DNA from 3 places in the Rossellomorea sp. DUT-2 genome. Region 3 is predicted to be linked to each of the others. Evidence: riboswitches for the same ligand, from Rfam matches in the RefSeq annotation. Region 3 holds a riboswitch; each other region holds the start of a gene.
The links. Region 3 has a riboswitch for cyclic di-GMP ahead of ACOSV2_RS16125 (hypothetical protein). Riboswitches for the same ligand answer to the same signal wherever they lie in the genome.
Positions count from the first base shown of each region.

Region 1: another riboswitch for cyclic di-GMP. It lies ahead of ACOSV2_RS20450 (methyl-accepting chemotaxis protein); the one in region 3 lies ahead of ACOSV2_RS16125 (hypothetical protein).
Region 2: another riboswitch for cyclic di-GMP. It lies ahead of ACOSV2_RS18965 (anti-repressor SinI family protein); the one in region 3 lies ahead of ACOSV2_RS16125 (hypothetical protein).

Region 1 is NZ_JBQPEO010000006.1:177,896-182,148, forward strand. Features, by position in the region: gene ACOSV2_RS20430 (hypothetical protein) at 1-153, shown strand, start outside; gene ACOSV2_RS20435 (GIY-YIG nuclease family protein) at 226-576, opposite strand; gene ACOSV2_RS20440 (DUF2087 domain-containing protein) at 599-1,345, opposite strand; gene ACOSV2_RS20445 (GNAT family N-acetyltransferase) at 1,607-2,185, shown strand; cyclic di-GMP riboswitch class II at 2,337-2,421, shown strand; gene ACOSV2_RS20450 (methyl-accepting chemotaxis protein) at 2,536-3,366, shown strand; gene ACOSV2_RS20455 (spore germination protein) at 4,012-4,253, shown strand, end outside.
Region 2 is NZ_JBQPEO010000005.1:224,878-229,130, forward strand. Features, by position in the region: gene ACOSV2_RS18950 (class D sortase) at 135-743, opposite strand; gene ACOSV2_RS18955 (helix-turn-helix domain-containing protein) at 736-1,062, opposite strand; gene ACOSV2_RS18960 (hypothetical protein) at 1,293-1,994, shown strand; cyclic di-GMP riboswitch class I at 2,398-2,554, shown strand; gene ACOSV2_RS18965 (anti-repressor SinI family protein) at 2,588-2,725, shown strand; gene ACOSV2_RS18970 (helix-turn-helix domain-containing protein) at 2,760-3,080, opposite strand; gene ACOSV2_RS18975 (YwpF-like family protein) at 3,176-3,616, opposite strand; gene ACOSV2_RS18980 (single-stranded DNA-binding protein) at 3,884-4,253, shown strand, end outside.
Region 3 is NZ_JBQPEO010000004.1:164,015-168,267, forward strand. Features, by position in the region: gene ftsX (permease-like cell division protein FtsX) at 1-643, shown strand, start outside; gene ACOSV2_RS16120 (murein hydrolase activator EnvC family protein) at 683-2,044, shown strand; cyclic di-GMP riboswitch class I at 2,224-2,314, shown strand; gene ACOSV2_RS16125 (hypothetical protein) at 2,398-2,679, shown strand; gene ACOSV2_RS16130 (class I SAM-dependent methyltransferase) at 2,940-3,509, shown strand; gene ACOSV2_RS16135 (cytochrome c biogenesis CcdA family protein) at 3,600-4,253, shown strand, end outside.

The sequences.
Region 1 (4,253 bases), on a different contig from region 3:
CTGCCAATTACCACCTACAAAGATGACGATAAGACCATTGAGTTTATATCAGGTAAAGGGGAAGTGTTAGAAATATTCGAGGACGGTGAGTGGAAAAGTTTTAATGGTCCTAAGGAGGAGTTAATGATTAAGTATAATTTGAATGTTCAATAAAAATAAACCAACAAAAGACATGAACAAAAACGCTCAGAGATCATCCTGAGCGTTTTTGTGTGATCATCGTACCTACTTCTGATTATACCCCCGTTCTCCATACGGCTGCAGTTTCTCCAACCACTTTTCTTCCAACTCATCCAGAGCTTCTTTTTCAGTCACAAATGGATCATCATTCTTTTTCAGTTTTTCCAATAGCTCGAATGTAAATGCGTCTTTCCCGTACTGGATCCATTCGGTTTGTAACCCTTTGCTGGTGGTGAATCCATTGTTTTCAAGCATGAACTTGATCCCGTTCAGGGTCTTCAAGTTTTTCGTGCTTCCGATATAGATTTTATTGTTTTGCTGATTTAAGATTTGAAAGACACCTGCTTCAACCGGTGTTTCTTTATACTGTTGTTTTAACTCTCTTTTACGATCCATGATTAGACCTCCTGTTAGTTCTTTACTTCTTTAACCAGTACTTGCTCCCGTCGGATTTACGGTCTATAAACCCATATTCAATGAGATATCTTCTGATAAGCACATAATCGTCATAAATGTCTTTTAATACATGATTTAATTCTTTTTCATCGTACATATCGTCTTTCTTCAACTGTTTCGAAATCTCACGAAGAATGACCAGCCTTTGCTTTTCCTTTGGGGGGAATTTCGTCAATGCCCCGTCAGAGAAGTACTTACTTACGATTTGCTCCTGTTCGGTCTGTGTAATATTGTACCGTTCGTCCACCATGGTGGCTGTTTTATGAACAGGTACAAACGTCGGGGCATTTTCGTCTTTTTCTTTCAGCAATTCCATCATGGTCAGGAAGGTCTTGGCTTGACGCTCCTTCTCTTTTAAAGCAAACCGGTGATGCCGGATAGTGGACGCACTTCCGATATCCAGTTCTTCTTTGATTTCTTTATCATTTTTCCCTTGATAAAAGAGGGTCAATAAACGTTTTTGGTGATCGGTCAGACCCGTGAGCTTTTTATCCATTCCAATTAAATAATCGAATACGGACAGGTGCGTACGTTCAATGTGAACACCCATATATTTTTCAGCGAGGTAAAATTTATCTTCGTAAGGATAGACCATGCCTTTTTCAAGGATCTCTCCGCACATAAGACAAATAAAGGAATCTTCTTCTTCGATAAAACCTCTTTTCATTTCTTCCAAAGAGGCACTCCAAAACAAGTTGGAAAGCTCCATTCCTTAACACATCCTATTCTTTTATCTTTTGCGCAATTTTTATATAAACGAAATTTAAATATGTTTGTTATTTTATAAACATAATATAAAATTGTTTGTTTTTTGTCAAATAGAATGTTAAAGACCAACCATTGATCACAGTCTCCAAATAGATCAATCAGCAGATTACCTAAAAGCGTAGACCAGATGCAAAGGGCGTGGTATCTTCAGATTATCAAGGTATGTAAATCTCTAAATTGAATGGAACGGAGACAGAAATAGATGAACAACGTGACGAACATTAAATGTGAAAACATAACAGATGATATCATTCAGGAATACCAACAAAAGGGCTATGAGTTGGTATTCCAAGAATATGTGATGGAACACTCCTTAACGGACATCCCTAAAATCGAAACACCATTTCCATTTATTTTCAAAAGTTGGTCAGCGTCATTGAAAGAGCGATTTTATGAAGTTTACGAGGCTTCATTCAAGGACCGTCCCGGTTTTCCAGGGTGGCCCGGGGAGAAGTGGGTGGAGTGGATATCGTCCGGTTCTGATTTTCTACCGGAACGGTCCTATATCGTAACTGTCAATGACCAGGCGGTAGGTTTCATTGCAACCGATCATGAGACTGATACAATCGGGTATATCATTCAAGTGGGTGTGATTAAGGAGTGGCGGGGAAAAGGGATCGCTGCTGTATTGACTTGTAAATGCTTAGAAGACCTCCGACAAGATGGTATGAAATCCGTCGTCCTCCACGTGAATCAAAACAATCCCGGAGCCATAAAGCTTTATGAACGTATAGGATTCAAGACTGTCCGGAAAAGAGGCACGTTTGGAATGACATCTTAGAGTGTCTGTGCAAACCGGGACGGTTCTTACTCTACTTTTCGGGAATCTAGTATAGACGGAACCGTCCCCACTGTATCCATAATTACCAATATCTATTTCTTCACCTATTTGTAGTCTAAATATTTTTTTGAATGTGTCGATATATTAAATATATTAATTTAGATGCGATGAATGGTTATCTGTATGTGGGCGCTTGGATAATCGGGGAGCAACTAGCGCAACCGGCTAATTGAACTTTACTGTTTGATTAGCTTTTTTTATTATAGAACGTTACTTTCTATGCCCAGAAACCTAAAGATGAATGAATAATGGAGTACATAAGCAAATGTTCAAAAGAAGGGGATACGTATATGAACCAATTAACTAGTAAGGCAAGCACCCAAGTTTTAGATATAAAGGATGTTCTATTAGCTCTTGAAACAAATTTGGCTATGATAGAGTTCTCCTTAGACAGGAAGGTAATTTGGGTAAATAATAACTTCGCCGATGCAATGAATTACCGGGTACAGGAAATGCAAGGGATGGATCACAAACAGTTCTGCACGATGGAATATAGCCAAAGCAAAGAATATACAGTGTTGTGGGACAACCTCCGGAAAGGGAAAAAATCTCAAGAAAAAATTGAAAGAGTTGATAAACAGGGAAACAAACTTTGGCTGGAAGCAACATATATTCCTATTTTAGATGAAAAGGGTTCTGTCCATGCAGTCCTGAAAATTGCCACAGACATTACAAAAAGGGAAAATACAACGATAGAGATCATTTCCCAATTAAAGAGCATGCCGAATAATCTAGTTAACTCAGTTATGGACAATTCTAATGAAAAAGTTGAAGCATTAGAGTCTTTAAAAGAACAAATTAAATTAATTGATGAAACGTCGAAATCGATAAAAAATATTTCTTCTCAAACAAACTTGCTTTCTTTAAATGCGGCGATTGAAGCAGCCAGAGCGGGTGAACACGGGAGAGGGTTCAATGTAGTAGCCCAGGAAGTGAGGAAGCTCTCTGTGAATGCTAATAATGCCATTAAAGAGGTTAATGCTAACATTGAAAATATTACAAATGAACTAATAAAAGTTAATCAAATTTCAGAAGACTTACAAAGAATTGTTACAGAATCTAAAAATGAAATTGATCAAACCATTAACAAGTTAGAAAAACTTACTACAAATAAAGAGTAAGTGTAGGTAATGGGTTCTGTGTTACATATTAGGAGAATATAAAGAGCGTGTTCCGAACCACTATGGTTAAATAGGCTCTTTAAATGCAACTCATGCAAACCGGGGACGGTCGTAAGGGAAAGGTTAAGACGGAACCGTCCCCACTCTGTCTATGTATCGAAACAGAGATAGACTTGTGAATATCGTCATTGTATTGCTCTTTTGTATCCTTATCTTTCATATCATCCGAATCATCCTTCACGTTAAGGTTTACTTCGTGTATAGCATGAGGTTGGGATATTTTTTATTTATTGAACTAATCATTTTCCTTATTTTATTTCTTTTTTCAAAAGGTGAATGTCTTTCTCAATGGGATTATTCATAACGAAAAGAATACTTTAAATAGCATGCAAAAAAGCACAGAGTTTATCTAACTATGTGCTTCTCTTTCTTATAGAGATTGTTACCCTATTCTCATTTTATTCTTTAACTTTTATGGAGGATAAAGGATGCTAAAAATAGCAATGTGAATGTGCCTAAAAGAAAATATAGAAAATATAAAGAATACCTTTCACGATACTTCTGACCTTATCGTAAGAAATATATAGCCTTCTGGCTGCGAAGGTTCCCTTGAAATGAATATTGTCTATTTGGACGGAATTATCGATGCAGATGTTATTCAGGATTTTGTGGTCAAGCTTATTAGAACCATTCGAGACTGAAGGTTTTAATGAATCACTCATCGATCAAATCATTGAAAGAATAGTTGAATCGGCAGATGTGAAAACGACAACTCAGTATCAAGAATTGACCGATGCCATCGTACAAGGAAGCACTGTCTTATTAATTGACGGGTTTCGAGAAGGCATCATTATACCATCTCCCAAGTGGGCAGAAAGAAGCGTCGA
Region 2 (4,253 bases), on a different contig from region 3:
TAGTGTTGTCTCTGTTTTAATTTTTGAATCATACTTCCACAAAAAAAGAGATGATGTAAGATGTAATTCCTAATGGGTTTCTTTAAGGAGATATTAAAAGACAAAATGATTGATCTTCACCAGAGGTTAACTTTTTAGTGAATTCTTATAGCCTCAATAATATATCGTTCGGACGAATCACCAATAAGGGTGAAAGGATAGCAAGTAGAAAGAGTCAGAATTTCCTTGGGACGGGTTGCCCGAATAACCGACGTGTCACTTTCATCTACAATATAAGTCTTGAAAATTTCATAGGAGAAAGTTCCCGTTGGCATAACTATGGAAAGTATATCTCCGTGCTCGAGTTCACCAATATTTCTAAAAACCGTATCCCTGTGCCCGGCCAAAAATATTTGATCCTTCTGTTCCGGTAGTGACGTGGATGAATAATGCCCTACCCCTTTCTTTAGTTCCTCCCCATCGGTTCCTTCAATGATTGCTACATCCCTTTCCAGTCTTGGAATATGTAAAACCCCAATGACATCCCCTTTCTCAAAGTGGTAATTAATTGAAGTTTTAGAGGAAGTGATTGGTTCTGAACTCTTATGTACTGAAGAATTTTCCATAATACTTGCTTTTGCTTTCTCCAGAGCTTCATTTTCCGCTTCATCGTTACTTTTCATCTGAAGGAGTGAATATATGACAAAAGAGAGCCCGCAAGATAAAATAAGTATCCCAAAAATCAGAAAAAGCTTCCTACTCATGATGTTTCCTCCTTTTATACTGAAAAAAAGAAAGAAAATCGTGAAATTCCTCTTTCGTTAAGCCCTGGTGAATGGCTTTCTCCAGTGGTTCAACCCACTCCTCATCTAAATAGATCTTACTCATATCTGTCGAAAGAATATTTTCTAAAGAAGTATCTAAAGTAAGAGCGATTTTTTTAAGAATCTTAATGGAAGGATTCTTTTGAATACCTCTTTCAATAGAACTTATATATGATTTAGACACATTTGAATGATGAGCAAGCTCGTTTATCGTTAACCCTTTTTGTTCACGAAGATCTTTAATCTTATCACCTACCATGTCGATAACTCCTTCACAATTCATTTTATTCATTATATAGAACAATCATTATATTATAAAGTACGAAATAAAGTGAATTCTAAAGGAATAAAGAGGATAGTTTCGATATCTACTAGGTTTGACGGTTATTTCAATGATTTTGAAGATTTTCATTTCATAAGTGAGATCTTATAATGAGTTAAGGTGTTCTTTAAAAAGAACAAATTCGCTGGTTCTAGGAGATGAAAAAGATGAATCGTAATAGAATTGTCGTAATGTTATTAATCCTATTTTTTATCTCTGGAATAATGAATCATAAAACGTATGCAAATGAAGTAGATATCATATTAATACCTAACGAAAAGTTCTTATTTAACATTTCAAATATGAAGCCGGGTGATTGGGCAGAGAGGGAATTGAGGGTTAGTAATGGCGGGGATAAAGATTTTAACTACACCATTCGCGTTAATAATAAACAATCTGACAGGAAACTATTTAACGAATTGGAGTTGAAGGTGTACGAAGGGAGCAAATCCAATTTAATCTTTGATGATAAATTAAAGAATTTCAATGGGTTTAAACCAAAGCAATTAAAAAAAAGCGCAACTGACAGTCTATATTTCCAGGTTGAAATGCCATATGCATTAGGGAATGAGTTTCAGAAAACATCAGCATATTTTGAAATCGTGATTGTAGCAGCCGCAAATACAACCACTACACCTCCCGAGGATTCTAATGATCCGGTAAAGCATCCAGACAGTAATGTTAAGCCGACCCCGGTGAACCCGGGTACAAATGAAACCCAATCTTCACCAATAGCCTCACAAGGCCCAAAACTACCTAACACTGCAACCAACCTTTACCTGCTATTAGCGGTAGGTTTTATATTAACTACAACGGGATTGACACTCATATATGCAAATAGACGTTTATCAAAGAAAAAAGAAACATAATCTGATAGTAGAGGTGACCTCATGTACAAAAAGATATGTAGGCGATGTACAAGACCATCCTATAGTAGCACTGAAACGGGTAAATGGATCTGCCCCACTTGCGGATTTGACTTATCCAACCAGACATTCTATCATCCTAGTAATTACCAAAACATTAATAAAAAAGTCATTCCTCTTAGAAGGAAGCTAGAGACATATAAAAACACCATGAAAACGTAGCTTTTCGACAAACCTCCTCATATGCTTACACGATTTGTTCATCGGAAGATAGTAATTTTTTTGTGTATGTCAGATTATAGTTCAAATTGTAGGAAAAAAGTGTAAAATAAATTGACAGAATAGACAAAAAACAACAAACGCTCGGAAAGTTTATTAGTATAATCGAATTAGTTCGAAGGGAAGAGTCAGATAAAGGCAAACTTATTGAAAAATAAGGACGCAAAGTCACAGATCTAAGGTGGGAAAATAGGCATATCTTCATAATCATCTTGAATATAATCAACAGAAAACAGATGAAGAAGGTGTGGTTATTTGAAAACTACGATGGCTGGATTGCCTGGAATACATATATGTATTTTGGGAGGGTATTTATATTGACAAATCGTGAACTTGATCTTGAATGGATGGAACTAATTAAACAAGCCTTAGACGCCGGAATTTCTAAATCAGAAATTAGAGAATTTCTTCAAAACCAGCCCCAGGAATTGAAAACCGAATACAAAGTGATTTAATATAAATAAAGTCTTGCGATTCCCTCGCAAGACTTTATTTATTGCCTAATTTCCACTTATTAAATTCAATGAACTCCCTGAACTGCTCCTTGGTAATTCCGGAATCCATGGCTTCTTCTGCAATCTTAAGCCACTCATGATCGATATTTTGGTCATCTGGTTGATCATGTAAAAGAGCATCCATCGGAATCCCTAATGCAGCTGAAACTTTTTCAAGAAATTGAATGGAAGGGTTTTGTTGAAGGTTACGCTCTATTGAACTCAAATATGACTTTGCCACACCGGCTTTATCAGCAAGCTCTGTCATGGACATGCGTTTTTCTTGTCTGTATTTCTTTACTCTTTCTCCAATCACAGGGAACACCTACCTAAAAACTTCATATATGAAGCCCCAATATTAATACAATTATATCATAATCAATCTTATGGGTATTATATAATTTCGCATAATTAAACGCTAGGTTTTGCCGTTGCCGGAATTCTTGGCTTCGATACCATTTTCTCACGGAACTCCCGGATTAATTCTTCCCCCGAATATCCTTTTTGCACTAAGTCATCAAGGAGTAATTCTGCATATTCATTCCTCTGTTTCTTCAATTTCCCCTCAAACATAATACTGATATGCTCATCCATCTCTTTAATACAACGGATAGAAGTCATGAAAGCAGCAGGATCATTGGCTTTATTGGAAATCACGACCTGGATTTCCAAATCACCCTTATGTTGCTGAGCCTCTTGAAAGAACTCAATATATTCATTCGACAAGTACGTTTCGACAAGCCACGTACTCTGTCCATCTTCTTTATTGATAATCAGACCGTCCACTATCTCAAAGTCACGCAGTTCATCGTTCTCCACTACTTGCAGTGAAATAACTTTAAAGGTTTTCATGAACGAACATCTCCCATTTAAAGGTTTTATAAAATTATATCATAGTAGGAATTGTTTCCCTAACAAATTCCTTAATGAAAAAAAGGACGAAAGATGCAATTTTATAATTTCGACACCGATTTTGAGTAAAATACGCCAAATCTCCCTAGGCGAATTTCCGAAATTCAAGCCATTTTTGCCTCGAATTTCGGAAATTCACGATTTTACAAGATGTGACAGAAGATTGTAAGATGAAAACAGCTTAAGAGAAAGGAGGAAAGAATACAATTGATCAACCAAGTGACCCTCGTTGGAAGGCTGACCAAAGATCCTGAAGCTAGAAAAACATTGGAAGGGAAATCGATACTTAACGTTACGATAGCTGTGAATCGTAACTACAAAAATCAAAAAGGCCAAGTTGATACAGATTTTGTACTCTGCACCATATGGAACCGGGCAGCAGACAATATGGAGAAATATTGCCGAAAGGGATCTGTCGTTGGAGTGACCGGTCGCATCCAAACACGCTATTATGATAATGATCAAGGAAAACGTACGTATGTAACCGAAGTCGTCGCGGAAAATGTCCGATTTATGGACAGCAGGCGGGAAACCGCGGAAGCCCCCGAGCCGGGCAAGAAAGAGCCAATCGAATTAC
Region 3 (4,253 bases):
TAACCAAATAAGTGGAGTGGAATCCGTAGAGTATTCTTCTAAGGAAGAAGAACTTCAAAATCTTGTAAAGGATTTAGGAGACGATTTCCGATTATTCGAACAGGATAATCCATTATACGATGTATTTATCGTAAAAGCGGAAAATCCCCGTGAAACTGGGAAAATCGCTGCTGAAGTCAGCAAGTATGAAGGTGTGAACGAAGCACTTTATGGTGAAGCGAAGATTGAAAGATTGTTTAATGTATTGGAAATGAGTCGAAACGTTGGATTAGTGTTAATCATCGGTCTATTGTTTACCGCCATGTTCCTCATCTCAAATACAATTAAAATCACCATTGTCGCCAGAAGAAGGGAAATCGAGATAATGAAACTCGTGGGTGCAACCAACTGGTTTGTACGCTGGCCATTCATTCTAGAAGGGTTATGGCTTGGAATTTTAGGTTCTATTATCCCGATCGCTCTTGTCACAACAGGTTACTACTATGCTTATGAATTTATTAAACCAAAACTACAAAACCATTTTATTCAGATATTAGATTTTACCCCCTTTATCTATCAAGTAAACGGATTGATTCTATTAATGGGTTGCCTGATTGGCGCTTGGGGAAGCTTTATGTCTGTACGTAAATTCTTAAAAGTGTAAAATTTGATAGGTTGATAGAAGCTGAAAGGAGCATGCCGCTTGAACAAGAAGTATTTCATATCATTATCAATTGCAGCAGCATTAACAATCGGGAGTCTACCAACGTTAGGGACAACAGCTAACGCTCATTCCCATTCTGTGGAGGAATTACAAAAGCAACAAGAAGACATTTCTTCTAAAAAAGAGGAAATCAATGGAAAGATCGATGAGAAAAAATCAGAGATTAACCAAAACATCAATAAACAACAAGAAATCCAATCACAAATTGCAGAAATTAGTACAAAATTAAAAGATACTGAAACAAAGATTACTGAGAAAACAAAAGAGATTGACGAAACAACAGCAGAAATCAATAAACTTAAAGAAGAAATTGAAGTTCTAAAGCAAAAGATAGAAGAACGTAACGAACTATTAAAAGAACGTGCCCGCGCCATCCAGGAAAAAGGCGGCTCTGCAAATTATCTTGATGTACTACTTGGTGCGGACAGCTTCGGTGACTTCATCAACCGTGTAACAGCAGTTAATACAATTGTAAGTGCAGATAAGAAGATCATGGACGAACAAAAACGTGATCAGGCTGAATTAGAAAAGAAACAAGAAGAAGTAGAAGGCAAGCTTGCAGAATTAGAATCTACTAAAGCAAGTCTGGAGTCTTTGAAAAAAGATCTTGATAGTCAAAAAGCTAAAAAAGCGGATTTATTCAAGCAGCTAGAAGCGCAGCAGGCTTCTTTGGAAGTGGAAAAGAAAGATCTTCAAAAAGAATCGGATGAGCTTTCTAAAATGGAACACCAGCTTGAAGGTGAAATCCAGGCTGAACAAGCACGTCTAGCAGAACTTGCACGCCAGCGTGAAATCGAACGCAAGCGTCAAGCGGAAGCTGAAGCGGCAAAACGTGCAGCAGAACAACAACAAGCAACTGCGAGCAGCAATAGCGGTGGTGGTTCTTCTTCTGCAGCACCTGCTCCATCAGCTCCAAGTGCACCAGTAAGTGCCGGTGCCTGGACAGCTCCAGCTTATGGAACGATTACAACTAATTTTGGCTGGGACACATTGAACGGTAAACAACGTTACCATTATGGTACAGATATCGCGGCAAGAGGAAGTGTTCCGATCTCAGCAGCAGCTGATGGATATGTCATCAAGAGTCAGTACAGCTCAAGCTATGGTAACGTAGTATACATCACTCACTCAATTAATGGTCAAACGTTCACGACGGTTTATGCCCACATGGCTTCTTCATCAGTTAGCTCTGGACAAGCAGTGAACAAAGGTGACAGAATCGGTTACATGGGTAACACAGGATACTCTTTCGGTCAGCATTTACACTTTGAGCTTCACGCAGGTTCTTGGAATGCATCGAAATCCAATGCTGTAAACCCACGTCAATATATTAACTTTTAATTAGAAAACCCCGCTCATGGCGGGGTTTCTTTTATAGATATACTTCATTTGGTTTGTATTACATAAAGATGTAAGGAAATGGAATGGAATATTATTCTCATGACTGTTTTCATATCCTTTTTCTTCTAGTATAATGACAACTATATTACCTAAATATTATAACTAATGATTTGTATAGTCCTTCGAAAAGGCAAACTAATTGAAAGATTAGGACGCAAAACCACGGGTCTTCCATTTTTATTTTAAAATAATGATCGCCGGGTTACCGAAAACAATGGATTACAATGAATACTAATTAGGACGTTTTATTAGTATCATTTTGCCTGCCTTTTTGGTGGGATTTTTTTATCTATATGTCCAGTATAGTAGGATTTGAATCTGTAGTAAGGATGATGATGTTGGAATCGACTGAATTAAAAAGGCAATTAAGAAGTTTTTGTAGAAGGAATCGTACTGCATTAAAGTATACCTATGTTGGTGAATATTCAGCAGAAGAAATCACCGAGATGATTATTGAAAATCTCGGCGCAGAAGAGGTTAAGAGGATACTAAACGACATTGAAATCATCCATCGCCGTGGTGGAAATACAGTTACATACTTTATGCTTATTTTAGAAGGATTAAAAGCAGCATAAAAACCGAATGCGGATCCAATCCGGCATTCGGTTTTATTTATGTAACAGGCAGTAATTGCTCTTCAAGCCCTTGTTTCTAATATACCGTCATCTCATATGGAAGTAGTTCGTGCATATTTCAATGATTAGACACACACTCTTTCCGTAAATCTGTAATAATTCTCATATAGGATACACTATGAGTAAATAACTTGCTTGTATATGTAGAATTTAAGATACTAATACATAACGGGGTATATTTGCCGAACGGAGGAAACCAAATGACAGGAGATTTATTCGAACATCATAAAGCGTCAAAGCTCCTCGATCCAAAACGTCAGGAGCTCGTACCAGTGGTCAAAGTACTCGAACTTCTCAACCTTGATAAAGACGATATCGTTGCCGACTTAGGGTGTGGAAATGGCTATCTGACTCTTCCCATTGCCAAAACGGTTGAAACAAAGGTCCAGGCAGTAGATCTGCAGCAGGAAATGCTGGAATACCTGAAACATCGAGCAAACGAAGAAAATGTAGCCAATATCGTGTATGTGAAATCATCCCTGGAATACCTCAGCTTCAACAAAGGTACCTTGGATAAAATCGTATCCGCCTTTGTCTTGCACGAAGTTCCAGATCTGATCAAAGTATTTCAGGATCTACACGATATGCTGAAGAAAGATGGAATTTGGCTGATCCTGGATTGGGAAAAGGTAGAATCAGAAATGGGACCACCAATAGATCATCGGATTTCTTCCGGGGAACTCGATCGACAGCTCAAATCATCCGGGTTCCACACAACAGTAGGTCACTTGCATCCATCGGTTTATTATATTGTCGTGAAAAAAGGGTAGGGAACATCGATATATAGGAAATAAAGATAGCTATCTTAATCAAACATTAACATTTCCTGTTCATACTGTTCATGTAAAGGAGTGAACAGTATGACGGAAGTATCGATTTGGTTTGCATTAGCCGCCGGGGCACTATCCTTTTTTTCACCTTGTGTGTTTCCGCTTCTCCCGGCTTACGTAAGTCATTTAACAGGTGGACAGGCAAGAGAAGGACAAATGCAGGTGGAAAGATCGGTGGTCTTACTTAGGTCATTTGGTTTTATTGCAGGATTTTCCCTCATCTTCACTCTAATGGGGGCCTCTGCCAGCTTTCTTGGAGAGGTTTTCTCAGAATATCGGATTTACATTGAACAGATTGCAGGGATTTTGATTATTGTATTTGGTTTACAGATGATGGGCTGGCTTAGCTTTTCTTTCTTAATGAAAGATACGAGAAAGTTTGAAACAAGGAAAAAAGGGACAGCTGTGGGTTCTATCCTGCTGGGCATGGCCTTTGCCAGCGGATGGTCACCATGTGTTGGATTAACCCTTTCTTCCATTCTTTTATTAGCAAGTGCCAGCAGTACATTGACTCAAGGAGTCGTGCTGCTGATTGTGTATTCGCTTGGTTTGGCGGTACCATTCCTGCTGATCTCACTGATGATCACGAAGACATTTACCGTAATGAAAGTGGTCAATAAAATCTTGCCAAAGGTTTCTAAAATCAATGGAGCATTGATGATTGCATTGGGATTTCTTGTGTTC